Regions from separate parts of the Evansella cellulosilytica DSM 2522 genome, predicted to be linked through region 1. Evidence: a T-box and tRNA genes for the amino acid it is inferred to sense, from the RefSeq annotation. Region 1 holds a T-box; the other holds one or more tRNA genes.
What was found. The T-box of region 1 lies ahead of ileS (isoleucine--tRNA ligase). A T-box ahead of a tRNA ligase gene usually reads a tRNA of that ligase, here a tRNA-Ile.

Region 1 (15,766 bases):
CAGGTGGAGCTAACTTAAGTCTGTTTGAAGTTCATGAAGCTGCCGAGATTGTTTCTTCTGCTTCTGATAGTGAAGTGAATATGATTTTTGGATCTGTTATTAATGAGGACTTAAAGGATGAAATTGTTGTAACAGTAATTGCGACTGGATTTGATGAGCAGCAAAATGAAAAAATTGTTACAGGTGGAAACAGAACGTCAACATTACAGCAACGTCCTAAATCTACAAATAGAGTAGAACCGCAAAAAGAGAATTCAAATGTACAAGTTCAAAAACAAGCACAAGAAGAGGAATTAGATACTTTAGATATTCCTACTTTTTTAAGAAATCGTAAGAAAAGATCATAGTTGAATAACAAGAAGACCAAGCGTAAATGCTTGGTTTTTTTCTTGTAGATAAGAAAACTCTGCAGTGCAATTTTCCCTTAGGGTTTTACTAACGAGAGCAGCACTCACTAGTACTTTTGAGATGCTGTCAAACTTCCATTGCTTTAAAGAATAACGTTATACCATTTTTTTTAGACATAAAAGAATATTTTACTTTGATAGCTTCCTAGATTCATCCCAGAAATTTCCTTCCCTCTTTTACGAACAGTCAAAAGAAAATATCAAATCTATAACGAATTATTACTAAAAAACTAGCATATAAATTTCAATGACAAGAATAATGAAAAACTGCCAAAATAAGTCCCTTTCTATTAGCAAAAAGTGACAGACTTAAAAAGCTACATCAGTTATACTTAGTTCAAATTACGATTTGGATGGTGGCTGATTGACTTGGAAATCTATCTTGACATTGTTTGGCTATTAAACTTTTTAGTTGATACTTTACTTTTACTGTTGACCTCCATAGTCATAAAAAGAAATATTAAAAAAAGTAGATTAATATTTGGAGGTTTTATTGCCTCTTTGTATATCTTTTTTTTATTTACCCCATTCGATGTCATAGCCATGAATCCACTCGTGAAAAGTGTTTATTCTATCTTGATAATTTTAGCTACATTTGGATTTAGGCGATTTCGATTATTTATCCAAGCGTGGCTCACTTTCTTTTTCGTTAATTTCGCCGTTGGGGGTGGTCTTTTAGGTTTACATTATTTTCTTGAAACAGATACAAGCTTTATCAACGGAACCTTTGCAACACAAACAAGTGGTTTTGGAAGCCCTATTAGCTGGTTGTTCGTATTAATAGGCTTTCCCATCATGTATGTGTATTCTAAACAACGTTTTGAAAATATGGAAACGGAAAAAATTCGATATGACCAAATTTATGAAGTCCTAGTTAAAGCTGCAGGAATACAATTACATTTAAAGGGATTTGTTGATAGTGGAAATCGTCTAGAGGACCCTTTTACAAGGCGTTCCGTCATAATTATAGATATGACGGAAGTAGGGAATCAATTCCCAGAATCCGTTGTCCAATTTACCAAAAAACAAACATTCTCGCATGAAAATATTCCAGAACGATTTGAAGGGAAGTTGACTTTAATTCCATTTCGAACGGTAGGAGAAAAACAGCAGTTTTTGTGGGCTCTAAAGCCTGATGAAGTCATCGTTTTAGACGATAATCAATCGTATAAATGTAATCAAGTACTACTAGGTTTAAGCCATATCCCGTTATCGGATCGAAATGACTATAATTGCTTACTACATCCTAAAATGATGCAACAAAAGAAGCAGACATCGTAAATCTGTTCAAATTCTAAAGGGGGAGCTAGCATGATGAAGGTAAGAATTAAATTGAAGCTATGGTGGTATAAAATACTTAAAAAATTGGGATTAAAGCCTGATGAGGTATATTACATAGGTGGTAGTGAAGCACTGCCTCCACCCCTTTCGAAAGAAGAGGAAGCGTATTTATTAAAGAAACTACCATCAGGGGATGATTCTGTTCGTTCTGTTTTAATTGAGCGAAATTTACGCTTAGTCGTATATATTGCGAGAAAGTTTGAAAACACGGGGATAAATATTGAAGACCTTATTAGTATAGGCACAATAGGACTAATTAAAGCAGTAAGTACATTTGATCCAGAAAAGAAAATTAAGCTTGCTACCTATGCATCACGGTGTATTGAAAATGAAATCTTAATGTACTTAAGAAGAAATAATAAAATACGATCTGAAGTTTCATTTGACGAACCTTTAAATATTGATTGGGATGGTAATGAACTTCTTTTATCTGATGTATTAGGTACAGAAGAAGATATCATTACTAAAGGTATTGAGGATAAAGTTGACCGTAAACTCCTTGTAAAAGCATTGGAAGCGCTAAATGACAGGGAAAAACAAATCATGGAACTGAGATTTGGTTTAGCTGGGGATGAAGAAAAAACACAAAAAGATGTTGCTGATATGTTAGGAATATCTCAATCATACATTTCTCGGTTAGAGAAAAGGATTATAAAAAGGTTACAAAAGGAATTTAATAAAATGTTATAAATTTTTTTTAGCATGATGCGACAAGGCTTGGACACGTTTCAGGCCTTTTTTCGTTTGGAAGCTCTGCATAAATTTCCCTCTCAAGGAGATACTGAATTTTGTACATCAGCTCCTGTTGGGAGGGAAGACATTGACTCGCAATAAAGTAGAAATTTGTGGTGTAGACACATCTAAGTTACCAGTGCTAAAAAACAAAGAAATGAGAGTCCTCTTTGAAAAAATGCAAAATGGGGACGAATTTGCAAGAGAAGAACTAGTAAATGGAAATTTACGACTCGTTCTTAGTGTTATTCAGCGATTCAATAATCGTGGTGAATATGTAGATGACTTATTTCAAGTAGGGTGTATAGGCTTAATGAAATCAATTGATAATTTCGACCTAAGCCAAAACGTAAAGTTTTCCACATATGCAGTTCCCATGATTATTGGGGAGATTAGAAGGTACTTGCGCGATAATAACCCAATCCGTGTTTCAAGGTCTTTACGAGACATAGCCTACAAAGCACTACAAGTAAGAGACAATATGATGAATGAGAAAAAACGTGAGCGGGAGCCAACTGTTCAAGAAATTGCAAAAGTATTAGATGTACCAAAAGAAGATATTGTATTTGCTTTAGACGCAATTCAAGATCCAGTATCATTGTTTGAGCCAATCTATAATGATGGAGGAGATCCAATTTATGTGATGGATCAAATTAGTGATGATAAACAAAAGGACATTCAATGGATTGAAGAGATTGCGTTAAAAGAAGCAATGATTCGCTTAAATGACAGGGAAAAAATGATACTTGATATGCGCTTTTTCCAAGGGAAAACGCAAATGGAGGTTGCCGATGAAATCGGTATTTCCCAAGCACAAGTTTCCAGACTAGAAAAGGCTGCCATTCAACAAATGAATAAACATGCTAAAGAATAAAACGCACGGGTGTCCTAAAAGATAAGTAGTTCTGGCAATGACCTACATAAGCCAGGAATTGCAGAGGTCACTCGTATAGAGGGGGACTTAAAAGGTATAATCAACCTTTTGAGTCCCCCTCCTTTTTACGTATAAAAAGACAATTTTCCTACCGAAGATAGCTAGTTAAAAGATTTTATTATTAGTGATATAAGTTGAACAAGTTATGCATACAATGTATCGAATAAAGGGGAGGGGTCTAGTATGTTAAAAATATCTGATATTCAAGCGAAGGATATTGTCAATCTCGCAGATGGCCGTTTACTAGGACATATTACTGACTTGGATATTAATTTAGAATCTGGGAAAGTAGATGCTTTAATTATTGGTGGAGGTAAGATGATGGGGTTATTTAATCGTGGAGATCAAGAGATCATTGTTCCTTGGAAAAATGTCGTTAAAATAGGTTCTGATGTTGTTCTTGTACGGCATCATCCTGGTGGCGCGAGCGATTCAGATGATGATTAGAAACCTCCTTCATATGCGGAGGTTTTGTTTTTTTACCCAAAATACGACGTTATTCTAAAAAAAATGATAATGTCTCACTGATTAATCATTGCTTGATGAGCAAAGATTCTTTATGATATTAGTATGAAATAAATGTTTAGTTTGGAAGGAGTCTCGCTCGTGTCAGTACAAGAGAATCTAAATAGAATTCATCAAGTTGTGAAAGATGCTTGTAAAAAGGAGAATAGAGACTATAACTGTGTTAACATAATAGCAGTTACAAAGTACGTATCTATTGAACGAGCAAAAGATGCTTTAGCTTCTGGTATTCAGCATATAGGTGAAAATCGTGTAGAAGAAGCTCTTAAGAAATGGGAAGTGCTTGGAGAAAAAGGGACATGGCATTTTATTGGGAGTTTACAATCAAAAAAAGTAAAGAAAATGATTCATCAATTTGATTATATCCATTCATTAGATCGTTTATCTCTTGCGAAAGAAATAGACAAGCGTACACCTGAAGGGGAAACGATGAAGTGCTTCGTTCAAGTAAATGTATCAGGAGAGGAAACGAAATCAGGAATTAAACCTGAAGAAACAATTTCTTTTATTCATGATTTATCAAAGTATAAAGCAATTGAGGTTGTAGGTTTAATGACTATGGCCCCAATTGTAGAGAATGCAGAAGAAGTTCGACCATATTTTCGACAATTGAGAGAATTGAAGGAAAAGATAGAGAAGTTGAAATTATCTCATGCACCGTGTCATGAGTTATCGATGGGAATGTCTAATGATTTTGCCATTGCAGTTGAAGAGGGAGCAACCTTTATTCGTATAGGAACTGCTTTAGTAGGGAAGGAAGAGTAAAGAATAGAGAGGTGAAATACTGTGAGTTTAAAGCAGACTTTTAAGAAGTTCTTTGAGCTTGAAGATGAATATGAGGATACCGTCGAGCATAGTGGAGATATTGAGCCTACATACCCTCAACGGCACGAGAAAGAAAAAAAGAATGTAGTGAGTTTAACGAGCATACAAAACCAAGCAAAAGTAATGCTTATTGAACCTCATAGCTATGACGAGGTTCAAGAAATTGCGGACCATTTAAAAAATAGAAAATCAGTTGTTATTAATTTACAACGATTACCGCACGAACAAGGAAAACGAGTAGTCGATTTCATTAGTGGCACAGTATATGCTATTGGTGGCGATATTCAGAAGCTCGGGTCTAACATATTTCTTTGTACACCTGATAACGTAGACGTATCTGGATCTATATCAGAGATGCTTCAAGATTAGTACAGAAAGGTGGATTTAATTTTATGATAGTTTTACTTCACGATGTAATACAGCGTATATTTACGATTTACTTTTTCCTATGTATTATTTATGTGTTTATGTCTTGGGTTCCAAATGCTAGGGAGTCATCGATAGGAAGAATTATTGGGAAATTGGTGGAGCCATATTTTGCTCCATTTAGAAAAATCATTCCCCCGATTGGTATGATTGATATTTCTCCACTTATTGCAATTTTTGCATTGAATTTCGCTAGAGATGGCGTTACGTTCTTATTTAGTCTATTTGTTTAAAAAAGAGATTGTGTATAGAGATTGTGTAAAATTTTTAATGGAGTTGTTTATTGCATGAGTGTTTATCAACACTTTCGAAAGGACGAACACGCCTTTGTAGACCAAGTAATGGAGTGGAAGGAGACAGCAATTGAACAATACCGTTCAAAGTTGACCGACTTTCTTGATCCACGTCAACAATACATTGTTCAATCCTTGGTAGGCCAAAATGATGAGGTTGCAGTATCCTTCTACGGAGGTTATAAGGAAGCAGAGAGAAAAAGGTGCCTAATATATCCGCACTATGTGGAGCCAGTAACAGAGGATTACGACATTGCTCTATACGAGCTCTTATATCCAACAAAGTTTGTTCAAATAGAGCATAGGGAAATATTAGGTGCCTTAATGAATGTTGGTTTAAAGCGAGAGAAATTTGGCGACATTCTTAATTCTGCTGAACGGTTTCAAATTGTACTAGCAAAGGAAGTAGCTGAATTTGTTAGTTGGAATTTAAAATCTGTAGGAAAGGCGAGAGTAAGCTTACAAGTGGTTCCTATCGAGGAAAGTATTAGTGTAACGAAGGAATATTCTTATTTGCACATCACTGCATCATCCCTGAGACTCGATACAATTGTGGCTGAAGTATACAAACTGTCTAGGTCAAAGGTTAAACCTATGATAGAAAATGGATACATAAAGGTTAATTGGAAGGTAATAGAGGATCCGAGCTTTTCACTTCAAATAAAAGATGTATTATCTGTAAGAGGGAAAGGCCGATGTGAAATAGTCTCGAATGAAGGACAGACAAAGAAAAATAAGTTTCGTCTATCTGTTGCATTCCCAAAATGATTTGTCGTGATTAAAGGAATTAGAGTACTGTTTGTCGAAAATATGTATTATAATAGAAGAAACGTTGTAATTAAAACATAATTGGAGGTGGCCTGTTATGCCGTTAACGCCGCTAGATATTCATAATAAGGAATTTTCTCGAGGATTTCGTGGCTATGATGAGGATGAAGTAAACGAGTTTTTAGACCAAGTGATCAAAGACTATGAGATTGTTATACGAGAGAAAAAGGAACTATTTGATAGAGTTTCTGAGTTAGAGGATAAGCTTAGTCATTTTTCTAATATTGAAAGTACGTTAAATAGATCCATTTTAATTGCCCAGGAAACAGCTGAGGAAGTAAAACGTAATGCTGAAAAAGAGGCAAAATTAATCATTAAAGAATCTGAGAAAAATGCAGATAGAATTGTAAATGAAGCATTAAGTAAATCAAGAAAAGTAGCATTGGAAATTGAAGAGTTGAAAAAACAAGCTTCGGTTTACCGAACACGGTTTAAAATGCTACTTGAAGCCCAACTTGAAATGCTCAGCACAGAGGATTGGGATGATATTAGTAAGTTAGATGCGGAATTTGAATTAAATAAAGAATCATAACTTGACGCTTGAATTGAACTTATCATATACTTTAATAAGATTTTATGAGTAAAAAACTCAAATATGATTGAATCATTATTTTTTTGGAGAAGATAATAATAAGTGATAACGAAGATAGGGACAGTACATATGAAGTACTAGGCAAAGCGAGTCAGGGTTGGTGGGAGCCTGACACTAGATTCATTTGGAAGATCACCCTTGAGTTGCATACCGAACGGAATAATGTTCTTAGTAGACTATGCCGGCTAATGACCGTTAAACGATTACTAAGTGAATATAACAGTGTTATATTTATTAGGGTGGTAACGCGGGTATCCTTCTCGTCCCTTTGTGGATGAGGAGGTTTTTTATTTGCTAAAAAACGTAAGCAACCGTTGCTCATAGAAATGAAAGTTTTATAAGAATGAAAGGCTGTTTTGTTTTCAGCTTGGTGAAACGAAAGGTGGCGACTTCAGCGGGAGTAGCAAGTGCTGAAGAACCTTCGGTGTGGGGCTGCTCATTGTATTGAGTGATTGGAAAAGGTAATTATCGACCTTTTCGAGTCTCTCTAGAAGCCTTGCCCGCGGAAAGCGCCGCCTGTAGTGCAGTCAAGCATATGAATATACTTAAAAACAACAATCTATGCGAAAAGAGCTAAATGAAAATAGGAGGATTAGCATGATGGATTATAAAGATACCTTACTAATGCCGAAAACAGATTTCCCTATGCGTGGAAATCTCCCAAATCGAGAGCCACAAATGCAGGAAGATTGGGATAGTAATAAGTTATACGAGAAAGTTCAAAAACGTACGGAAGGAAGACCGCTTTTTATATTACATGACGGCCCCCCTTATGCAAACGGAGATATTCATATGGGGCATGCATTAAATAAAATTTTAAAAGATTTTATCGTAAGGTATAAGTCAATGACAGGCTTTCATGCTCCATATGTTCCAGGTTGGGATACTCACGGTTTGCCAATTGAGACCGCTCTAACAAAAAAAGGGAAAGTTGACCGTAAAAAATTAACAATTGCTGAATTTCGTGAAAAATGTGAAGAGTATGCTTTGAAGCAAATCGATAATCAGCGTGAACAATTTAAAAGATTAGGTGTACGAGGTGATTGGGAAAATCCGTATGTAACACTTGATCATGGCTATGAAGCGCAACAAATTAAAGTTTTCGGTGAAATGGCTAAAAAAGGATATATTTACAAAGGGAAAAAACCAGTATATTGGTCACCGTCTTCTGAATCAGCTTTAGCAGAAGCGGAAATTGAATATCACGATAAACGCTCTCCATCTATTTATGTTGCTTTTGATGTTGTGGATGGGAAAGATGTTCTAGATGGAGATGAAAAATATGTAATCTGGACAACAACACCTTGGACTATCCCTGCAAACTTAGGTATTTCCGTTCATCCTGATTTAGATTATGTTGTTGTAAAAGTCGATGGGAATAAGTTTATCGTTGCTCAAGGACTTTTAGAACAGTTAGAGACAGAGCTTGAATGGCAAGACTATGAAATTTTAAAAACAGTTAAGGGAATAAAATTAGAAAATACAGTTGCTAAACATCCTTTTTATGATCGTTCATCTCTAGTGATGGTTGGAGAACATGTAACATTAGAAGCCGGTACCGGATGTGTTCATACCGCTCCAGGACACGGGGAAGATGACTTTATTGTTGGTCAAAAGTATGGTCTTGATGTACTATGCCCAGTAGATGATAAAGGGGTTATGACAGAGGAAGCACCGATGTTTGAAGGTTTATTTTATGATGAAGCTAATAAACCGATTACAGAAAAACTAAAAGAAGTAGGTGCGTTACTACATTTGTCATTTATGACACACTCTTATCCACATGATTGGAGAACAAAAAAACCAGTAATGTATAGAGCTACTGCACAATGGTTTGCATCTATTAAAGATTTCCGTGAAGATTTATTAAAGGAAATCAATGAAGTAAATTGGGTACCTCACTGGGGGGAAACGAGACTATATAACATGGTAAGAGATCGTGGAGATTGGTGTATCTCACGCCAAAGAGCTTGGGGCGTTCCTATTCCGGTATTCTACGGTGAAAATAATGAGCCTATCATTACAGATGAGACAATTGAACATGTTTCTAATTTATTCCGTAAACACGGGTCTAATATATGGTTTGAATGGGATACGATTGACTTACTACCCGAAGGCTTTAAATCCGAACATAGTCCGAATGGTACTTTTACAAAAGAAACAGATATTATGGACGTATGGTTTGACTCTGGATCATCTCATCAATCAGTACTAGAAGAGAGAGCAGAATTACAACGACCAGCAGACATGTATTTAGAAGGGTCAGACCAGTATCGTGGATGGTTTAACTCATCATTATCTACTGCAGTCGCTGTAACAGGAAAAGCGCCATATAAAACTGTTTTAAGTCACGGCTTTACGCTAGACGGTGAAGGGCGTAAAATGAGTAAGTCAGTTGGTAATGTTGTTGTCCCAGATAAAGTAATGAAGCAATTAGGTGCAGACATATTACGTCTTTGGGTATCTTCTGTTGATTATCAAGCCGACGTAAGAGTATCTGATAATATTTTAAAACAAGTTGCTGAAGTGTATAGAAAGATTCGTAATACGTTCCGATTTATGCTCGGTAATATCCACGACTTTAATCCAGAAACGGATAAAGTTAATTTTGAAGATATGTCTGAGCTTGATCAATATATGATCGTGAAGCTAAACCAATTAGTAAAAGATGTTAGAAATAGTTACGAAGAATTTCAATTTGGATCAGTTTATAATAAAGTGCACAATTTTTGTACGATTGAGCTTAGCTCATTTTATATGGACCTTGCAAAAGATACACTATATATTCAACATGCCAGTCATCCAGACAGACGTGGTATACAAACGGTTATGTATGAGACGCTAGTAGCTTTAACAAAGCTAATGTCACCAATCTTATCCCATACGACAGATGAGGTTTGGAAGCATATCCCTGGCGTGACTACTGAGAGTGTACAATTAACGGATATTCCTGAAGTGAAGGAATATCATGTTTCTGACCATTTAGTAGAAAAATGGGACCACTTCATGGAATTACGTGATGATGTACTAAAAGCACTAGAAGAAGCTCGTAATGAAAAAGGTATAAAAAAGAGTCTGGAAGCTGCATTAGCCATTTATGCAGATGAAAAGGATCAAGAATTATTAGCTAATATTCCATCGTTGAATAAATTATTTATCACTTCTACAGCTACTGTGTCTCAAAAAAGTGATGCCCCATCAGAAGCGAAGGAATACAATTACTTGAAAATCGTAGTTGATTTTGCTGAAGGGGAAAAATGTGAACGGTGCTGGGTAGTAACACCATCAAGAGGAAAGCATGAAGATCACCCGGGCCTTTGTGATAGCTGCACAGATATTGTATTAAACCACTACACATAATCAATCGTGTAGAGACTATTATAATTTTTTTGTTTCCAGTGTGGATAGTGGGAGAGATCACTGCATGTCGAAGATGGTAGTGTGCTCTCCAACTCTGCATAAAGTTGGGCGTTTAAAACAATGCCTTCGCTGGGCACATAAAGTCATTCTCAAAAGAGAGTGGCTTTTTTATTTGTTATGGTTGGACTTTTTGTTAGATTCGGTTGCACCAATGAGATAATGTCATAGGAGTAATAATAGGGGCGATAAGATCTTAGCTGTCAAAATTAAGATGTGTCGTACGAAGGCAATGACACACGAAAGAGAAGAAGAATGAAAATAAGGTGTATCATACGAAGGCAATGACACACGAAAGAGAAGAAGAATGAAAATAAGATGTGTCGTACAAAGGCAATGACACACGAGAAAGAAGAAGAATGAAAATAAGATGTGTCATACAAAGGCAATGACACACGAGAGAGAAGAAGAATGAAAATAATATGCATCATAGAAAGGCAATGACACACGAGAAAGAAGAAGAATAAAAATAAGATGTATCATACGAAGGCAATGACACACGAGAAAGAAGAAGAATGAAAATAAGATGTATCATACAAAGGCAATGACACACGAGAAAGAAGAAGAATGAAAATAAGATGTGTCGTACAAAGGCAATGACACACGAGAAAGAAGAAAAATGAAAATAAGATGATTGCACCACCAAAAATAGATACGAAATTTTAACGATAACCCGATTATAGGAAAGCAATACGAAATGTTCCTCATAATGTTGTTAATAAATAAATTGTTTGTAGCATATCACTATGCTAAAATGCATGAGTACGATTAAATTAGTTATAGTATAATTCTCTTGGAGGAACAGATGGTATATTACTTAATTGCAATCATTATCATTATTGTCGATCAATTAACAAAGTTGCTTGTTATTTCTAATATGGAATTAAGGCAAAGTATTCCTATTATTGAAGGTTTTTTATATTTGACATCTCATCGAAATCCAGGGGCTGCATTCGGTATATTACCTGGACAAATGTGGTTATTCTATATTGTAACTGCCATAGTAGTAGGTTTTATCATTTATTACATACAAACAAAGGTCGAAAATAATAAATGGCTTGGTATATCGTTAGGGCTCATATTAGGAGGGGCTATAGGAAACTTTATAGATAGGGTAATATATGGTGAAGTAGTAGATTTTATAGATGTTTTTATTTTTTCTTACAATTATCCAATTTTTAATGTTGCTGATTGTGCATTAGTAATTGGCTTTATATTCGTTATTTTTATTATTTATTTAGAAGATAAAAAGCAAGGGAAGGTAAATTAAACATGGAACTATATGAAATAACATCAGAGGAAAATGGAGTAAGAATAGACAAATTTATTTCCGATCATTTTCCACAGTGGTCAAGAACAATTATTCAACAGTGGATTGTCGATAATCATATTCAAGTAAATGGGACTCCTATTAAAAGTAAATACAAGGTCAAGGCTGGGGATCATATTGAGATCCGTGAACCAGATCCAATCCCGCTAGAAATACCAGCAGAAAACCTTAACCTGGATATAATTTATGAAGACGGAGATGTACTCGTAGTAAATAAACCGAGAGGGATGGTTGTTCATCCAGCCCCAGGTCACTACACAGGGACTTTAGTAAATGGTTTGATGTATCATTGTCATGATTTATCAGGCATAAATGGGGTAATGCGACCAGGGATAGTGCATAGAATTGACAAAGACACTTCTGGATTATTAATGGTAGCTAAAAATGATCGTGCCCATGAATCTCTTGTGAACCAACTGAAAAACAAAGAAACAAAGCGACGCTATTATGCAATAGTATCTGGAATTATTCCGCATGATAAAGGAACGATTGACGCACCTATCGGAAGAAATCCTGAAGATCGTCAAAGTATGATGGTTACCGAAAAAAATAGTCGTGATGCAGTTACCCATTTTCAAGTAGTTGAAAGGTTTTATAGACATACACTAGTCTCTTGTGAACTTGAAACAGGGCGAACACATCAAATTAGAGTCCACTTGAAGTATATCGGGTTCCCAATCGTCGGAGATCCGAAGTATGGTCCAAGAAAAAAACAAAAATTCCCGATAGAAGGACAAGCGTTACATGCTGAGCTACTAGGTTTTCAACATCCATCAACTAACGAATTAAAAACATTTCAAGTACCAATGCCACATGACATGGAAACGGTTTTAACGGAAATTAAAAAAATTGAGCGTTGACAAACTACGACATGAATGACATAATTACAGAAGAATTTAATAACGGATTACCTTTAATAGCAGTCCAGTGAGGCTGAAAAGGGACAGACATTTCCTAGGGGAAGTGTACCTAATTTACGTATGTCTACGTATTTTTACCCTCTTACTGCTAAGTAAGAGGGTTTTTTATGCCATAAATACATAAGGAATCCTTGTTAATAAAATGATGCCACTTTGAAAAGAGGGATTTAAATGACGAAGAGAATTATGGATGAGCAAGCAGTAAGAAGAGCATTAACAAGAATTGCACACGAAATTATTGAACGGAACAAAGGCATTCAACACTGTTTAATAGTAGGTATTAAAACAAGAGGAATATACTTAGCAGAGCGTCTGGCTAAAAGAATTGAAGAAATTGAAGGTGAACCAATTGGTGTTGGTGAAGTTGATATCACACTATACCGAGATGATTTAACAAAGAAAACAATAAATGAAGATCCAGAGTTAAAAGGGACAAATATTTCAGTTGATATAACGAATAAGACAGTTATTCTTGTAGATGATGTTTTATACACTGGTAGAACTGTAAGAGCGGCTCTCGATGCTTTAATCGATTTAGGAAGGCCATCTCAAATTCAACTAGCTGTTCTTATTGATAGAGGACACCGAGAGCTACCTATTCGTCCAGATTTTGTTGGGAAGAATGTACCGACATCAAACTCTGAAGTAGTAGAAGCAAACTTACATGAAGTAGATGGTAAAGACGAAGTAATGATAAAACAAAAGGCTTCCCATTAAAGTAGTCCTGCGAGACTAAGAAGGGGTATTCTCTTCTCCTATATGTGAATACTATTACACCTAGTACTCATACTAGATATAGCGAATTACCTCATTAAGGAGTTTTTTGAATGATCAACTCTATTAGAGGAGGAACAGAAAATGAATGAACAAAGAACCGTAGGAATAAAAGAAGTACCGCGTTTTGATCGTTGGTTAATATTAAGTATTCAGCACTTGTTTGCGATGTTTGGTGCAACTATTCTTGTACCAACCATTGTTGAAATTAGCCCAGCTGTTGCTCTTGTATCAAGTGGTTTAGGAACTTTAGCCTACTTGATTGTAACGAGAGGACAAATACCAGCTTATTTAGGATCGTCCTTTGCTTTTATTAACCCAATGATAGCTGCGATTACCATTGGTGGAATTGAAGGCATGCTAGTAGGAAGTTTTGTAGCTGGTCTCGTATATGGGGTAGTAGCATTAGTTATAAAAGCAGGTGGCGTCCGGTGGCTGATGAACTTATTGCCACCAATCGTAGTAGGACCTGTCATTATGGTTATCGGACTAGGCTTAGCCCCTGTAGCGCTTGAAATGGCAATGTATCTTCCAGAAACAATTGGAACGCCTGAACCAATATGGGATGGAACGTTATTTACGATAGCATTGTTGACCCTTTTAATTACAGTAGTAGGAGCAATATTTTTTAGAGGGTTCTTTGGACTAATTCCAATTCTAATCGGGATTGTTGGTGGATATATCATTTCTCTCTTTTTTGGAATGATAGATACTTCTCCTATTAGAGACGCAGCGTGGTTTGCAGTACCAGAATTTTATATTCCATTTGTGACATTTACACCTAGCTTTTCATGGGCAATCATTGCAATTATGGTTCCAGTTGCAGTAGTAACACTATCTGAGCATATCGGAGACCAAATGGTACTAAGTAAAGTTGTTGGTAAAAATTTTGTTGAGAAGCCAGGTTTACATCGTTCTATATTCGGGGATGGAGTAGCAACAATCATTAGCTCGTTCTTAGGAGGACCACCGAATACAACATACGGAGAAAATATAGGTGTTGTAGCAATTACGAGAGTTTTTAGTGTTTTTGTCATAGGTGGCGCAGCAGTCATTGCAATCGCTTTTGGTTTTATCGGTAAAGTTTCTGCAATCATACAAACAATTCCATCGGCAGTGATGGGTGGGGTATCCATTTTATTATTCGGTATTATCGCATCAAGCGGGTTAAGAATGCTAATTGATAATAAGATCAATATTGGTGAAAAAAGAAATTTGATTATATCATCGGTTATTTTAGTCCTTGGTATCGGTGGTGGTGTTATTCACATTACCGACGAGATTGAGATCCCAGGTATGGCGTTAGCAGCTATTGTCGGAATCATTTTGAATTTAGTTATTCCAGGAAGACCACACATAAAAAAATCTGAGGAAATGTTTCAAAGCTTAAATGTAAAAATGGATAAAGAAAAACAATAGCATCATCCTTTAAAAAAGTCCTGTGAGGCTTTCAAGGGTGGCACATAAGAAGTTCTTAAAAAAGGACCTCTTACACTGTGTGTTAAGCACAGTGGTTTGTGAGCACCCACGATTAACGTTAGGGTGCTTTCAATTTACCCTAACACTCCAAAACAGTTAACTATTCTTATAAGGAGAGGGTACCATGAAACAATTACGAACTTTAGAAGACCTATCTTTAGAGCAGTTAGAAGCAATTTTGTATAAAGCAAATCAAATGGAGACTGCGTTATTTAAGCAAGGGGATACACCAATATCTGTCGCAAACTTATTTTTTGAACCTAGTACTCGTACAAAATGTAGTTTTGAAATGGCTCAAAAAGAATTAGGACTACATTCACTTCAGTTTGATGTTGGATCATCTAGTGTTCAAAAAGGAGAGACACTATACGATACGATTAAAACGCTCGAAACAATTGGTTGTAAAGCAGTCGTTGTTAGACATCCAGAAAAAGCTTACTATGACGAATTAGACAACATCTCGATTCCGATTATTAACGCTGGAGACGGAGCTGGTGATCATCCAACCCAGTCATTATTAGACTTATTAACGATTCAACAAGAGTTTGTTATTTTTCAAGGTGTTCATGTCGTTATATGTGGAGATATTCGTCATAGTAGAGTGGCAAGAACGAATGCAAATATTCTTCGAAAGCTTGGAGCAAAAGTTTCATTTGCAGGTCCTGAGGATTGGATGGATGAAAGCATTACTCAAGGAAATGTCATTTCTATGGATGATGCGGTAAAATCAGCTGATGTCATGATGATGTTACGTATTCAAACAGAAAGACATGGAGATGCAGGCGGTTGGTCGAAAAAGGATTATCATGATCAATTTGGACTAACAGTGGATAGAGAAAAAATGATGAGAAATCATGCAATTATTATGCACCCTGCACCAGTGAACAGAGATGTAGAGTTAGCTAGTGAGCTCGTTGAATGTACTAGATCTAGAATTTTCAAG
Region 2 (15,766 bases), 2.0 Mb from region 1:
CTTGACATTTTGCTTTTTAACAAAGAAAATATAAACTTGGAACATTTACAAATACCTCATCCACGAATGTATGAACGAGCATTTGTATTGGTTCCACTTTTTGAAATAGAACCAAGTATTGTATTTAACAATGGGAAAACCATTGCATCATATATTGATCAATTAACGGACAAAGAAGGTGTACGCCAATGGAAGATTTCATCTGGGGCAGGAGAATCAGAGCATTCCGAAAGCTAAAAGGTTTTACTCAGGAGGAATTCGCTCGACAACTTAGTATATCTGTATCTGTATTGGGCGAAATTGAGCGCGGTAGTAGAGTACCGTCAGATGAATTGCTAGTGAGTGTCACCGAAGTTTTGAACGTTACGCTTGAAGAATTAAAATCGATTAAATGAAAAGTGAGGTGAATGTCATTGTTAAAAATCGGGGACATTGAAATGAAGAATCAAGTCGTTCTTGCACCAATGGCTGGTGTATGCAATCCAGCGTTTCGATTAATTGCAAAAGAGTTTGGAACTGGACTTGTTTGTGCTGAAATGGTCAGTGACAAAGCAATCCTTCATAAAAATCAAAGATCATTAAAAATGTTATACGTTGATGATAGAGAGAAACCATTAAGCCTACAAATTTTTGGTGGTGATAAAGATACTTTAGTAGAAGCAGCAAAAGTCGTTGATAAGCAAACGAATGCAGACATCATCGATATTAATATGGGATGCCCAGTACCAAAAATTACGAGCTGTGATGCAGGGGCGCGTTGGTTGTTAAACCCGGATAAAATTTATGAAATGGTATCCTACGTTGTCGATGCTGTCGATAAACCTGTTACGGTAAAAATGCGTATCGGTTGGGATGAAGAACATATATTTGCTATTGAAAATGCCGAAGCGGTAGAGCGTGCAGGTGGTAAAGCTGTTGCTGTCCACGGTCGTACGAGAGTGCAGATGTATGAAGGAGAAGCAAATTGGGATATCATTAGAGATGTTAAGAATGCTGTTAATATCCCTGTTATTGGTAATGGAGATATTAAAACACCAGAGGATGCTAAGCGTATGATCGATACGACAGGTGTTGACGGAGTCATGATCGGCCGTGCTGCTTTAGGAAACCCTTGGATGTTGTATCGTACTATTCATTATTTGCAAACAGGTGAGAATAAACCTGAACCTAGTGATAAAGAAAAGATGGACGTATGTATTCTCCATATGGATCGTTTAGTATCGCTTAAAGGTGAAGTAGTAGCTGTACGTGAAATGCGTAAGCATGCAGCTTGGTATATAAAAGGGATGAAGGGGTCGTCTACACTACGTAATGCAATTAATAGTGTAACGAAAAGAGATGACATGGCAGCTGTATTAAACGATTTTGTTGAGAATCAACAAGAAACCCCCGCTGTCGCAGGCCGTTGATTTGACAACATCTATGAAGTTTCCTATAATACCTTTCAGACAAACAAACTGCCAGTCAAAGAAACTGGCAGTTTTGTTGTTTGATTTTGATTGTTTCAGTTAAGTATTAATAATATACATAATGTCGTTTAAAATTTTTCATGAGTTAAAATAAATATGTTTTACAGGAGATGGTAAGGGTGAGTCAAGAACTAGAACTTAATGATCAGTTGAAGGTGAGACGAGAAAAGCTTAAAGATATGTTAGATCTCGGTATTGATCCATTTGGGCAACGTTTTGAACGTACACATTCAGCTCAAGACTTAAAGGAGCTTTATGAGGAAGAGTCAAAAGAAGAATTAGAGGAAAAAGCGATTGAGGTAACATTAGCTGGTAGAGTGATGACAAAGCGTGGAAAAGGGAAGGCTGGCTTTGCACATATTCAAGATTTAACAGGACAAATTCAGTTATATGTGAGAAAAGATCAGGTCGGAGAAGATCAATACGATATTTTTAACCGAATAGATATTGGTGATTTAGTAGGTGTTACAGGAGAAGTATTTAAAACGAAGGTTGGGGAGCTTTCAATTAAAGTGAAAGATTTTCAAATCTTAACGAAAGCTTTAAGACCACTACCTGATAAATATCATGGATTAAAGGATGTTGAACAACGCTATCGTCAGCGCTACGTAGATTTAATTGTTAATCCAGAGGTTCGTGAAACATTTATTTTAAGAAGTAAAATTCTTCAATCGATGAGAAGGTATTTAGACAATCAAGGGTATTTAGAGGTAGAGACACCTACAATGCATGCTATTGCTGGGGGAGCTTCTGCACGTCCTTTCGTAACACATCATAATGCTTTAGATATGACGCTCTACATGCGAATTGCTATTGAATTGCATTTAAAACGACTTATCGTTGGTGGGTTAGAAAAAGTATATGAAATAGGTAGAGTGTTTAGAAATGAAGGTATTTCTACTCGCCATAACCCAGAGTTTACAATGATAGAGTTATATGAAGCTTACGCTGATTATAATGACATAATGGAATTAACAGAAAACTTAATTGCTCATATTGCTGAAGAAGTGCTAGGTACAACAACTGTCAACTACAATGGTGTAGATGTAGACTTAAAACCTAGATGGAAACGAGTTCACATGGTAGATGCAATTAAAGAATATACAGGTGTTGATTTCTGGGAAGAAATGACAGATGAAGAAGCGCGTGCGTTAGCGAAGGAGCATAACGTCCCTGTCAAAGATACAATGAAATATGGACACGTAGTAAATGAATTCTTTGAAACATTTGTAGAGGAAAAATTAGTACAACCTACATTTATATATGGTCACCCTGTAGATATTTCACCACTCGCGAAGAAAAACGCAGACGATGAAAGATTTACAGATCGCTTTGAATTGTTTATTGTAGCGCGCGAACATGCCAATGCATTTACAGAACTCAATGACCCAATCGATCAACGGGAGCGTTTTGAGGCACAACTAGTCGAGCGTGAGCAAGGTGATGATGAAGCGCATATGATGGATGAAGATTTCGTTGAGGCGTTAGAATATGGTATGCCTCCTACAGGTGGATTAGGAATAGGTATTGACCGTTTAGTTATGCTATTAACTAATTCTCAATCTATTAGAGATGTGCTCCTATTCCCGCAAATGCGTCATCGAGATGCTGAAGACTAGGATAGGTTGATTCATAAGCTTGATTTTGTTCTTGAATTCATCTGCAACCAATAGAGCTACAGAAAAAACATGTAAGTAATTTTTATTTAGTTTCTATTTGATGATAATTGTATTAGAGCAAGGAACGTTCAATAGCTTAGGGTCCACTCCATAATAAATTCTTTTATTGCTAGTGTGTATATATTTTGGGGATGGACAGAATGAGCATTCTTCTGTAACTGTATGTAATTACTAAACACTTTCATTTAATGTCAAAAATGATGTAGTCCTAAACATCATTTTTAATGAGTGAAGTTAATGAAGAACATGACAAGATTAATAAAAAAAATTAGTGCTGCACGAGGTCGCTTTTTATGTCTAAAAAAACTGCTTGTAAAAGAATATCTTTTTAAGCAGTTTTTTGTTTAATTTTTTTTGAAGCAGGGAATGCTCTTTTTGTAGAAGAATATTAAATTATTTCATTACATATTTGTTTAGCTAGCTTGTAATTGTTGTTTCATTACCTAAGCAAATACAAATTATTTAACAGTGTAATTTTTTTATAAAAAAGGGTTGCATCGATTTTATTATCGTGGTATATTATTTTTTGTCGCTGAAAACAACACGAGATGATTCAAAAAAGATTATCAAAAAGTGTTGACAACAAATCAGCTAAATGTTATATTAATTAAGTCGCTGTCAAACGACAATTCATGACAGTGGAGAACAATTAAAAGATATTTTGACCTTTGAAAACTAAACAAAAAGCCAAGCGAAGTGGGATAGACACATTAATCGTTTATACGATTGATGAAAGGATATCCCGTCAATAAGATTTAAAAATTAGCCAAAATTTGGCTTGATGTCAGAGACATCGAACTCAACAATTTTTTGGAGAGTTTGATCCTGGCTCAGGACGAACGCTGGCGGCGTGCCTAATACATGCAAGTCGAGCGGATCAAATAAGAGCTTGCTCTTATGAGATCAGCGGCGGACGGGTGAGTAACACGTGGGCAACCTGCCTTACAGACTGGGATAACTCCGGGAAACCGAAGCTAATACCGGATGATCAACGGAACCGCATGGTTCTATTGTAAAAGTTGGGAGTAATCCTAACACTGTGAGATGGGCCCGCGGCGCATTAGCTAGTTGGTGAGGTAATGGCTTACCAAGGCAACGATGCGTAGCCGACCTGAGAGGGTGATCGGCCACACTGGAACTGAGACACGGTCCAGACTCCTACGGGAGGCAGCAGTAGGGAATCATCCGCAATGGGCGAAAGCCTGACGGTGCAACGCCGCGTGAACGATGAAGGTCTTCGGATTGTAAAGTTCTGTTGTTAGGGAAGAACAAGTGCCATTCAAATAGGTTGGCACCTTGACGGTACCTAACCAGAAAGCCCCGGCTAACTACGTGCCAGCAGCCGCGGTAATACGTAGGGGGCAAGCGTTGTCCGGAATTATTGGGCGTAAAGCGCGCGCAGGCGGTCTCTTAAGTCTGATGTGAAAGCCCACGGCTCAACCGTGGAGGGTCATTGGAAACTGGGGGACTTGAGTGTAGGAGAGGAAAGTGGAATTCCACGTGTAGCGGTGAAATGCGTAGATATGTGGAGGAACACCAGTGGCGAAGGCGACTTTCTGGCCTACAACTGACGCTGAGGCGCGAAAGCGTGGGGAGCAAACAGGATTAGATACCCTGGTAGTCCACGCCGTAAACGATGAGTGCTAGGTGTTAGGGGTTTCGATACCCTTAGTGCCGCAGTTAACACATTAAGCACTCCGCCTGGGGAGTACGGCCGCAAGGCTGAAACTCAAAGGAATTGACGGGGGCCCGCACAAGCAGTGGAGCATGTGGTTTAATTCGAAGCAACGCGAAGAACCTTACCAGGTCTTGACATCCTCTGACACTCCTAGAGATAGGACGTTCCCCTTCGGGGGACAGAGTGACAGGTGGTGCATGGTTGTCGTCAGCTCGTGTCGTGAGATGTTGGGTTAAGTCCCGCAACGAGCGCAACCCTTGATCTTAGTTGCCAGCATTCAGTTGGGCACTCTAAGGTGACTGCCGGTGACAAACCGGAGGAAGGTGGGGATGACGTCAAATCATCATGCCCCTTATGACCTGGGCTACACACGTGCTACAATGGGTGGTACAAAGGGCAGCAAAGCCGCGAGGCCGAGCGAATCCCATAAAGCCACTCTCAGTTCGGATTGCAGGCTGCAACTCGCCTGCATGAAGCCGGAATTGCTAGTAATCGCGGATCAGCATGCCGCGGTGAATACGTTCCCGGGCCTTGTACACACCGCCCGTCACACCACGAGAGTTTGTAACACCCGAAGTCGGTGAGGTAACCTTTTGGAGCCAGCCGCCGAAGGTGGGACAGATGATTGGGGTGAAGTCGTAACAAGGTATCCCTACCGGAAGGTGGGGATGGATCACCTCCTTTCTAAGGAGCAGTTATTTTCTACAACAACTGTAGAAACATAAAGCTCATTACTTTCGAACTTCGCTTTGGACTTTTTGTTTAGTTTTGAGAGATTATACTCTCTGTATAAGTTATTAACTTAATAAATAGTATCTTATTTGTATATTCTTATACCCCTTTGTAGGGGCCTGTAGCTCAGCTGGTTAGAGCGCACGCCTGATAAGCGTGAGGTCGGTGGTTCGAGTCCACTCAGGCCCACCATAATAAAGGATTTGGGGCCTTAGCTCAGCTGGGAGAGCGCCTGCCTTGCACGCAGGAGGTCAGCGGTTCGATCCCGCTAGGCTCCACCAATTTATTAACGTAGTTTTAAGAACATAACGAATAGGGTTTTTAACTATGTTTGTCCTTTGAAAACTAGATAACAAAAACTGATTTAAATGATCACCAGTAGATATCAATAGAAGTCTATTCTTCTAACGAAATCAACTGTGTGTCTTAGTTAAGGCGAATGTAAGACGCCACACTTTTTAGTGGTTAAGCTAGAAAGGGCGCACGGTGAATGCCTTGGCACTAGGAGCCGATGAAGGACGGGACGAACACCGATATGCTTCGGGGAGCTGTAAGTAAGCTTTGATCCGGAGATTTCCGAATGGGGGAACCCACCATCCGTAATGGGATGGTATCCATACCTGAATACATAGGGTATGAGAAGGCAGACCTGGGGAACTGAAACATCTTAGTACCCAGAGGAAGAGAAAGCAAATGCGATTTCCTGAGTAGCGGCGAGCGAAACGGAATTAGCCCAAACCAAGAGGCTTGCCTCTTGGGGTTGTAGGACACTCCATACGGAGTTACAAAGAAACAGCGTAGGTGAAGCGATCTGGAAAGGTCTGCGAGACAAGGTAACAGCCCTGTAGCCGAAACGTTGTTTCCTCCGGAGTGTATCCTGAGTACGGCGGGACACGTGAAACCCCGTCGGAATCCGGGAGGACCATCTCCCAAGGCTAAATACTCCCTAGTGACCGATAGTGAACCAGTACCGTGAGGGAAAGGTGAAAAGCACCCCGGGAGGGGAGTGAAATAGATCCTGAAACCGTGTGCCTACAAGTAGTTGGAGCCCGTTAATGGGTGACAGCGTGCCTTTTGTAGAATGAACCGGCGAGTTACGATAACGTGCGAGGTTAAGTTGAAGAGACGGAGCCGCAGCGAAAGCGAGTCTGAATAGGGCGCCATAGTACGTTGTTGTAGACCCGAAACCGTGTGATCTACCCATGTCCAGGGTGAAGTCCAGGTAACACTGGATGGAGGCCCGAACCCACGCACGTTGAAAAGTGCGGGGATGAGGTGTGGGTAGGGGTGAAATGCCAATCGAACACGGAAATAGCTGGTTCTCCCCGAAATAGCTTTAGGGCTAGCCTCGAGGTGAGAGTATTGGAGGTAGAGCACTGATTGGACTAGGGGTCCCCACAGGATTACCGAATTCAGTCAAACTCCGAATGCCATTTACTTATCCTCGGGAGTCAGACTGCGAGTGCTAAGATCCGTAGTCAAGAGGGAAACAGCCCAGACCATCAGCTAAGGTCCCAAAGTATACGTTAAGTGGAGAAGGATGTGGAGTTGCTTAGACAACCAGGATGTTGGCTTAGAAGCAGCCACCATTGAAAGAGTGCGTAATAGCTCACTGGTCGAGTGACTCTGCGCCGAAAATGTACCGGGGCTAAACGTATCACCGAAGCTATGGATTGTCCTTACGGACAGTGGTAGGGGAGCGTTCCAAGGGCGTTGAAGCATGACCGGAAGGACATGTGGAGCGCTTGGAAGTGAGAATGCCGGTATGAGTAGCGAAAAGAGGGGTGAGAATCCCCTCCGTCGAAAGCCTAAGGTTTCCTGAGGAAGGCTCGTCCGCTCAGGGTAAGTCGGGACCTAAGCCGAGGCCGAAAGGCGTAGGCGATGGCAAACAGGTTGAAATTCCTGTACCACCACGTCACCGTTTGAGCAACGGGGGGACGCAGGAAGGTAGGGTAAGCGCACTGATGGATATGTGCGTCGAAGCAGTGAGGCTGACAAGTAGGCAAATCCGCTTGTCATAAGGCTGAGCTGTGATCGCGAGGGAAATTATAGTACCGAAGTTCCTGATCCTACACTGCCAAGAAAAGCCTCTAGCGAGGTGACTGGTGCCCGTACCGCAAACCGACACAGGTAGGCGGGAAGAGAATTCTAAGACGCGCGGGAGAACTCTCGTTAAGGAACTCGGCAAAATGACCCCGTAACTTCGGGAGAAGGGGTGCTCTATTAGGGTGTATGCCCGAGAGAGCCGCAGTGAATAGGCCCAAACGACTGTTTATCAAAAACACAGGTCTCTGCCAAGCCGTAAGGCGAAGTATAGGGGCTGACACCTGCCCGGTGCTGGAAGGTTAAGAGGAGGGGTTATCCTTCGGGAGAAGCTCTGAATTGAAGCCCCAGTAAACGGCGGCCGTAACTATAACGGTCCTAAGGTAGCGAAATTCCTTGTCGGGTAAGTTCCGACCCGCACGAAAGGTGCAACGATTTGGGCACTGTCTCAACGAGAGACCCGGTGAAATTATATTACCTGTGAAGATGCAGGTTACCTGCGACAGGACGGAAAGACCCCATGGAGCTTTACTGTAGCTTGATATTGGATTTTGGTACAACTTGTACAGGATAGGTAGGAGCCTTGGAAGCCGGAGCGCTAGCTTCGGTGGAGGCGTCGGTGGGATACTACCCTGGTTGTACTGGAATTCTAACCTCGGTCCGTAATCCGGATCAGGGACAGTGTCAGGTGGGCAGTTTGACTGGGGCGGTCGCCTCCTAAAAAGTAACGGAGGCGCCCAAAGGTTCCCTCAGAATGGTTGGAAATCATTCGTAGAGTGCAAAGGCATAAGGGAGCTTGACTGCGAGACATACAGGTCGAGCAGGGACGAAAGTCGGGCTTAGTGATCCGGCGGCACCGTATGGAAGGGCCGTCGCTCAACGGATAAAAGCTACCCTGGGGATAACAGGCTAATCTCCCCCAAGAGTCCACATCGACGGGGAGGTTTGGCACCTCGATGTCGGCTCATCGCATCCTGGGGCTGAAGTAGGTCCCAAGGGTTGGGCTGTTCGCCCATTAAAGCGGTACGCGAGCTGGGTTCAGAACGTCGTGAGACAGTTCGGTCCCTATCCGTCGCAGGCGTAGGAAATTTGAGAGGAGCTGTCCTTAGTACGAGAGGACCGGGATGGACACACCGCTGGTGTACCAGTTGTTCCGCCAGGAGCATAGCTGGGTAGCTACGTGTGGAAGGGATAAGTGCTGAAAGCATCTAAGCATGAAGCCCCCCTCAAGATGAGATTTCCCATCACGTAAGTGAGTAAGATCCCTCAGAGATGATGAGGTTGATAGGTCTCATGTGGAAGCATGGCGACATGTGAAGCTGAGAGATACTAATCGATCGAGGGCTTAACCAAACTTTATTAAGACGATCATTTAATCAGATAATGTTATCTAGTTTTGAGAGGATAAACTCTCATAAAAAGTCCAGTGACGATAGCGGAGAGGTCACACCCGTTCCCATGCCGAACACGGTAGTTAAGCTCTCCAGCGCCGATGATAGTTGGGGGTTTCCCCCTGTGAAAGTAGGACGTTGCTGGGCAGGTAAATGGAGGATTAGCTCAGCTGGGAGAGCACCTGCCTTACAAGCAGGGGGTCGGCGGTTCGATCCCGTCATCCTCCACCATTTATGCTGGCCTAGCTCAATTGGTAGAGCAACTGACTTGTAATCAGTAGGTTGGGGGTTCAAGTCCTCTGGCCAGCACCATATTCATTCCTTTTATAGGAGCCATTAGCTCAGTTGGTAGAGCATCTGACTTTTAATCAGAGGGTCGAAGGTTCGAGTCCTTCATGGCTCACCATTTTAAAATTGTTTGCGGGTGTGGCGGAACTGGCAGACGCGCTAGACTTAGGATCTAGTGCCTTCGGGCGTGGGGGTTCGACTCCCTTCACCCGCACCAAACGATTTTAAAAAATATATAATTAGTCCGTTATTAACTTATTTATTTGCGGGAGTAGTTCAGTGGTAGAACACCACCTTGCCAAGGTGGGGGTCGCGAGTTCGAATCTCGTCTTCCGCTCCAGTAATTTAAGTTTGTAATTCGTCTAGCCGGGGTGGTGGAATTGGCAGACACACAGGACTTAAAATCCTGCGGTAGGTGACTATCGTGCCGGTTCAAGTCCGGCCCTCGGCACCATAAGCGCCCGTAGCTCAATTGGATAGAGCGTTTGACTACGGATCAAAAGGTTAGGGGTTCGACTCCTCTCGGGCGCGCCATAATAAATTATACATGCACTAATCCCTTTATCTTTAGTATAGTGTTTGTAGATAGTTTAAATAACGGGAAGTGGCTCAGCTTGGTAGAGCACCTGGTTTGGGACCAGGGGGTCGCAGGTTCAAATCCTGTCTTCCCGACCATCTTTTTGGGGCCTTAGCTCAGCTGGGAGAGCGCCTGCCTTGCACGCAGGAGGTCAGCGGTTCGATCCCGCTAGGCTCCACCAATATTATTGATCTTTGAAAACTAAACAAAAAGCCAAGCGAAGTGGGATAGACACATTAGTCGTATATACGATTGATGAAAGGATATCCCGTCAATAAGATTTATAAATTAGCCAAAATTTAGCTTGATGTCAGAGACATCGAACTCAACAATTTTTTGGAGAGTTTGATCCTGGCTCAGGACGAACGCTGGCGGCGTGCCTAATACATGCAAGTCGAGCGGATCAAATAAGAGCTTGCTCTTATGAGATTAGCGGCGGACGGGTGAGTAACACGTGGGCAACCTGCCTTACAGACTGGGATAACTCCGGGAAACCGAAGCTAATACCGGATGATCAACGGAACCGCATGGTTCTATTGTAAAAGTTGGGAGTAATCCTAACACTGTGAGATGGGCCCGCGGCGCATTAGCTAGTTGGTGAGGTAATGGCTCACCAAGGCAACGATGCGTAGCCGACCTGAGAGGGTGATCGGCCACACTGGAACTGAGACACGGTCCAGACTCCTACGGGAGGCAGCAGTAGGGAATCATCCGCAATGGGCGAAAGCCTGACGGTGCAACGCCGCGTGAACGATGAAGGTCTTCGGATTGTAAAGTTCTGTTGTTAGGGAAGAACAAGTGCCATTCAAATAGGTTGGCACCTTGACGGTACCTAACCAGAAAGCCCCGGCTAACTACGTGCCAGCAGCCGCGGTAATACGTAGGGGGCAAGCGTTGTCCGGAATTATTGGGCGTAAAGCGCGCGCAGGCGGTCTCTTAAGTCTGATGTGAAAGCCCACGGCTCAACCGTGGAGGGTCATTGGAAACTGGGGGACTTGAGTGTAGGAGAGGAAAGTGGAATTCCACGTGTAGCGGTGAAATGCGTAGATATGTGGAGGAACACCAGTGGCGAAGGCGACTTTCTGGCCTACAACTGACGCTGAGGCGCGAAAGCGTGGGGAGCAAACAGGATTAGATACCCTGGTAGTCCACGCCGTAAACGATGAGTGCTAGGTGTTAGGGGTTTCGATACCCTTAGTGCCGCAGTTAACACATTAAGCACTCCGCCTGGGGAGTACGGCCGCAAGGCTGAAACTCAAAGGAATTGACGGGGGCCCGCACAAGCAGTGGAGCATGTGGTTTAATTCGAAGCAACGCGAAGAACCTTACCAGGTCTTGACATCCTCTGACACTCCTAGAGATAGGACGTTCCCCTTCGGGGGACAGAGTGACAGGTGGTGCATGGTTGTCGTCAGCTCGTGTCGTGAGATGTTGGGTTAAGTCCCGCAACGAGCGCAACCCTTGATCTTAGTTGCCAGCATTCAGTTGGGCACTCTAAGGTGACTGCCGGTGACAAACCGGAGGAAGGTGGGGATGACGTCAAATCATCATGCCCCTTATGACCTGGGCTACACACGTGCTACAATGGGTGGTACAAAGGGCAGCAAAGCCGCGAGGCCGAGCGAATCCCATAAAGCCACTCTCAGTTCGGATTGCAGGCTGCAACTCGCCTGCATGAAGCCGGAATTGCTAGTAATCGCGGATCAGCATGCCGCGGTGAATACGTTCCCGGGCCTTGTACACACCGCCCGTCACACCACGAGAGTTTGTAACACCCGAAGTCGGTGAGGTAACCTTTTGGAGCCAGCCGCCGAAGGTGGGACAGATGATTGGGGTGAAGTCGTAACAAGGTATCCCTACCGGAAGGTGGGGATGGATCACCTCCTTTCTAAGGAGCAGTTATTTTCTACAACAACTGTAGAAACATAAAGCTCATTACTTTCGAACTTCGCTTTGGACTTTTTGTTTAGTTTTGAGAGGTCATACTCTCAAAATAAAGTCGTTGTGCTCGCTGAACGCTAACGCGTATCAGCTCAAAAGACAGCACAACTACTTGATTATCGCACACTTGCGTGGTGCGATTTGTCCTTTGAAAACTAGATAACAAAAACTGATTTAAATGATCACCAGTAGATATCAATAGAAGTCTATTCTTCTAACGAAATCAACTGTGTGTCTTAGTTAAGGCGAATGTAAGACGCCACACTTTTTAGTGGTTAAGCTAGAAAGGGCGCACGGTGAATGCCTTGGCACTAGGAGCCGACGAAGGACGGGACGAACACCGATATGCTTCGGGGAGCTGTAAGTAAGCTTTGATCCGGAGATTTCCGAATGGGGGAACCCACCATCCGTAATGGGATGGTATCCATACCTGAATACATAGGGTATGAGAAGGCAGACCTGGGGAACTGAAACATCTTAGTACCCAGAGGAAGAGAAAGCAAATGCGATTTCCTGAGTAGCGGCGAGCGAAACGGAATTAGCCCAAACCAAGAGGCTTGCCTCTTGGGGTTGTAGGACACTCCATACGGAGTTACAAAGAAACAGCGTAGGTGAAGCGATCTGGAAAGGTCTGCGAGACAAGGTAACAGCCCTGTAGCCGAAACGTTGTTTCCTCCGGAGTGTATCCTGAGTACGGCGGGACACGTGAAACCCCGTCGGAATCCGGGAGGACCATCTCCCAAGGCTAAATACTCCCTAGTGACCGATAGTGAACCAGTACCGTGAGGGAAAGGTGAAAAGCACCCCGGGAGGGGAGTGAAATAGATCCTGAAACCGTGTGCCTACAAGTAGTTGGAGCCCGTTAATGGGTGACAGCGTGCCTTTTGTAGAATGAACCGGCGAGTTACGATAACGTGCGAGGTTAAGTTGAAGAGACGGAGCCGCAGCGAAAGCGAGTCTGAATAGGGCGCCATAGTACGTTGTTGTAGACCCGAAACCGTGTGATCTACCCATGTCCAGGGTGAAGTCCAGGTAACACTGGATGGAGGCCCGAACCCACGCACGTTGAAAAGTGCGGGGATGAGGTGTGGGTAGGGGTGAAATGCCAATCGAACACGGAAATAGCTGGTTCTCCCCGAAATAGCTTTAGGGCTAGCCTCGAGGTGAGAGTATTGGAGGTAGAGCACTGATTGGACTAGGGGTCCCCACAGGATTACCGAATTCAGTCAAACTCCGAATGCCATTTACTTATCCTCGGGAGTCAGACTGCGAGTGCTAAGATCCGTAGTCAAGAGGGAAACAGCCCAGACCATCAGCTAAGGTCCCAAAGTATACGTTAAGTGGAGAAGGATGTGGAGTTGCTTAGACAACCAGGATGTTGGCTTAGAAGCAGCCACCATTGAAAGAGTGCGTAATAGCTCACTGGTCGAGTGACTCTGCGCCGAAAATGTACCGGGGCTAAACGTATCACCGAAGCTATGGATTGTCCTTACGGACAGTGGTAGGGGAGCGTTCCAAGGGCGTTGAAGCATGACCGGAAGGACATGTGGAGCGCTTGGAAGTGAGAATGCCGGTATGAGTAGCGAAAAGAGGGGTGAGAATCCCCTCCGTCGAAAGCCTAAGGTTTCCTGAGGAAGGCTCGTCCGCTCAGGGTAAGTCGGGACCTAAGCCGAGGCCGAAAGGCGTAGGCGATGGCAAACAGGTTGAAATTCCTGTACCACCACGTCACCGTTTGAGCAACGGGGGGACGCAGGAAGGTAGGGTAAGCGCACTGATGGATATGTGCGTCGAAGCAGTGAGGCTGACAAGTAGGCAAATCCGCTTGTCATAAGGCTGAGCTGTGATCGCGAGGGAAATTATAGTACCGAAGTTCCTGATCCTACACTGCCAAGAAAAGCCTCTAGCGAGGTGACTGGTGCCCGTACCGCAAACCGACACAGGTAGGCGGGAAGAGAATTCTAAGACGCGCGGGAGAACTCTCGTTAAGGAACTCGGCAAAATGACCCCGTAACTTCGGGAGAAGGGGTGCTCTATTAGGGTGTATGCCCGAGAGAGCCGCAGTGAATAGGCCCAAACGACTGTTTATCAAAAACACAGGTCTCTGCCAAGCCGTAAGGCGAAGTATAGGGGCTGACACCTGCCCGGTGCTGGAAGGTTAAGAGGAGGGGTTATCCTTCGGGAGAAGCTCTGAATTGAAGCCCCAGTAAACGGCGGCCGTAACTATAACGGTCCTAAGGTAGCGAAATTCCTTGTCGGGTAAGTTCCGACCCGCACGAAAGGTGCAACGATTTGGGCACTGTCTCAACGAGAGACCCGGTGAAATTATATTACCTGTGAAGATGCAGGTTACCTGCGACAGGACGGAAAGACCCCATGGAGCTTTACTGTAGCTTGATATTGGATTTTGGTACAACTTGTACAGGATAGGTAGGAGCCTTGGAAGCCGGAGCGCTAGCTTCGGTGGAGGCGTCGGTGGGATACTACCCTGGTTGTACTGGAATTCTAACCTCGGTCCGTAATCCGGATCAGGGACAGTGTCAGGTGGGCAGTTTGACTGGGGCGGTCGCCTCCTAAAAAGTAACGGAGGCGCCCAAAGGTTCCCTCAGAATGGTTGGAAATCATTCGTAGAGTGCAAAGGCATAAGGGAGCTTGACTGCGAGACATACAGGTCGAGCAGGGACGAAAGTCGGGCTTAGTGATCCGGCGGCACCGTATGGAAGGGCCGTCGCTCAACGGATAAAAGCTACCCTGGGGATAACAGGCTAATCTCCCCCAAGAGTCCACATCGACGGGGAGGTTTGGCACCTCGATGTCGGCTCATCGCATCCTGGGGCTGAAGTAGGTCCCAAGGGTTGGGCTGTTCGCCCATTAAAGCGGTACGCGAGCTGGGTTCAGAACGTCGTGAGACAGTTCGGTCCCTATCCGTCGCAGGCGTAGGAAATTTGAGAGGAGCTGTCCTTAGTACGAGAGGACCGGGATGGACACACCGCTGGTGTACCAGTTGTTCCGCCAGGAGCATAGCTGGGTAGCTACGTGTGGAAGGGATAAGTGCTGAAAGCATCTAAGCATGAAGCCCCCCTCAAGATGAGATTTCCCATCACGTAAGTGAGTAAGATCCCTCAGAGATGATGAGGTTGATAGGTCTCATGTGGAAGCATGGCGACATGTGAAGCTGAGAGATACTAATCGATCGAGGGCTTAACCAAACTTTATTAAGACGATCATTTAATCAGATAATGTTATCTAGTTTTGAGAGGATAAACTCTCATAAAAAGTCCAGTGACGATAGCGGAGAGGTCACACCCGTTCCCATGCCGAACACGGTAGTTAAGCTCTCCAGCGCCGATGATAGTTGGGGGTTTCCCCCTGTGAAAGTAGGACGTTGCTGGGCAGATAAAGTCATTCTCAATAGAGAGTGGCTTTTTTTATTTGTTTAGGATTTGGACTTTTGTGAACCGAAGGTAGGGTTTGATTTGATAAATGTAGTGAAATGAATGAGGAGTGTTCTTTTAGGGAGGAGCGCAATGATGCGTGAAATAGTGGTGGAAATAGAATAAAGTGTTTTATACAAGTGCAATGGCGCAATGAAAAGTGGAAGGAACGGAATAAAGTGTATCATACGAGGCCAATGACACGCTAGAAAGAAGTGGGAATGAAATAAAGTGTGTCATAGAAGTGCAATGACACGTGAGAAAGTATGAGGAAAGGAATAAGGTGTATCATACGAAGGCAATGATGCATAAGAAAGTGGGAGGAACGGAATAAAGTGTGTCATACGAAGGCAATGATACACGAGAAAGAAGTTGGACCGAGATAAAGTGTGTCATAGAAGTGCAATGAAACGTGAGAAAGTATGTGGAAACGAATAAAGTGTATCATACGAAGGCAATGACGCATATAAAAGTGGGAGGAACGGAATAAAGTGTATCATACGAGGCCAATGACACGCGAGAAAGTAGTGGGAATGA

Region 2: it encodes a tRNA-Ile, which carries the amino acid that the T-box ahead of ileS (isoleucine--tRNA ligase) is inferred to sense. The anticodon was not compared.

Annotation. Positions count from the first base shown of each region.
Region 1 is NC_014829.1:2,779,188-2,794,953, reverse strand. It holds gene ftsZ (cell division protein FtsZ) at 1-347, shown strand, start outside; gene spoIIGA (sigma-E processing peptidase SpoIIGA) at 777-1,688, shown strand; gene sigE (RNA polymerase sporulation sigma factor SigE) at 1,719-2,438, shown strand; gene sigG (RNA polymerase sporulation sigma factor SigG) at 2,527-3,354, shown strand; gene BCELL_RS12795 (YlmC/YmxH family sporulation protein) at 3,598-3,861, shown strand; gene BCELL_RS12790 (YggS family pyridoxal phosphate-dependent enzyme) at 4,021-4,704, shown strand; gene BCELL_RS12785 (cell division protein SepF) at 4,726-5,133, shown strand; gene BCELL_RS12780 (YggT family protein) at 5,157-5,423, shown strand; gene BCELL_RS12775 (YlmH family RNA-binding protein) at 5,478-6,251, shown strand; gene BCELL_RS12770 (DivIVA domain-containing protein) at 6,349-6,843, shown strand; T-box leader at 6,946-7,174, shown strand; gene ileS (isoleucine--tRNA ligase) at 7,504-10,263, shown strand; gene lspA (signal peptidase II) at 11,126-11,590, shown strand; gene BCELL_RS12755 (RluA family pseudouridine synthase) at 11,593-12,510, shown strand; gene pyrR (bifunctional pyr operon transcriptional regulator/uracil phosphoribosyltransferase PyrR) at 12,742-13,287, shown strand; gene BCELL_RS12745 (solute carrier family 23 protein) at 13,429-14,763, shown strand; gene BCELL_RS12740 (aspartate carbamoyltransferase catalytic subunit) at 14,948-15,766, shown strand, end outside.
Region 2 is NC_014829.1:97,479-113,244, forward strand. It holds gene folK (2-amino-4-hydroxy-6-hydroxymethyldihydropteridine diphosphokinase) at 1-237, shown strand, start outside; gene BCELL_RS21905 (helix-turn-helix domain-containing protein) at 189-395, shown strand; gene dusB (tRNA dihydrouridine synthase DusB) at 414-1,409, shown strand; gene lysS (lysine--tRNA ligase) at 1,589-3,088, shown strand; rRNA gene BCELL_RS00445 (16S ribosomal RNA) at 3,956-5,510, shown strand; tRNA gene BCELL_RS00450 (tRNA-Ile) at 5,674-5,750, shown strand; tRNA gene BCELL_RS00455 (tRNA-Ala) at 5,764-5,839, shown strand; rRNA gene BCELL_RS00460 (23S ribosomal RNA) at 6,022-8,954, shown strand; rRNA gene rrf (5S ribosomal RNA) at 9,024-9,139, shown strand; tRNA gene BCELL_RS00470 (tRNA-Val) at 9,148-9,223, shown strand; tRNA gene BCELL_RS00475 (tRNA-Thr) at 9,229-9,304, shown strand; tRNA gene BCELL_RS00480 (tRNA-Lys) at 9,323-9,398, shown strand; tRNA gene BCELL_RS00485 (tRNA-Leu) at 9,413-9,497, shown strand; tRNA gene BCELL_RS00490 (tRNA-Gly) at 9,546-9,620, shown strand; tRNA gene BCELL_RS00495 (tRNA-Leu) at 9,646-9,734, shown strand; tRNA gene BCELL_RS00500 (tRNA-Arg) at 9,738-9,814, shown strand; tRNA gene BCELL_RS00505 (tRNA-Pro) at 9,879-9,955, shown strand; tRNA gene BCELL_RS00510 (tRNA-Ala) at 9,963-10,038, shown strand; rRNA gene BCELL_RS00515 (16S ribosomal RNA) at 10,191-11,745, shown strand; rRNA gene BCELL_RS00520 (23S ribosomal RNA) at 12,072-15,004, shown strand; rRNA gene rrf (5S ribosomal RNA) at 15,074-15,189, shown strand.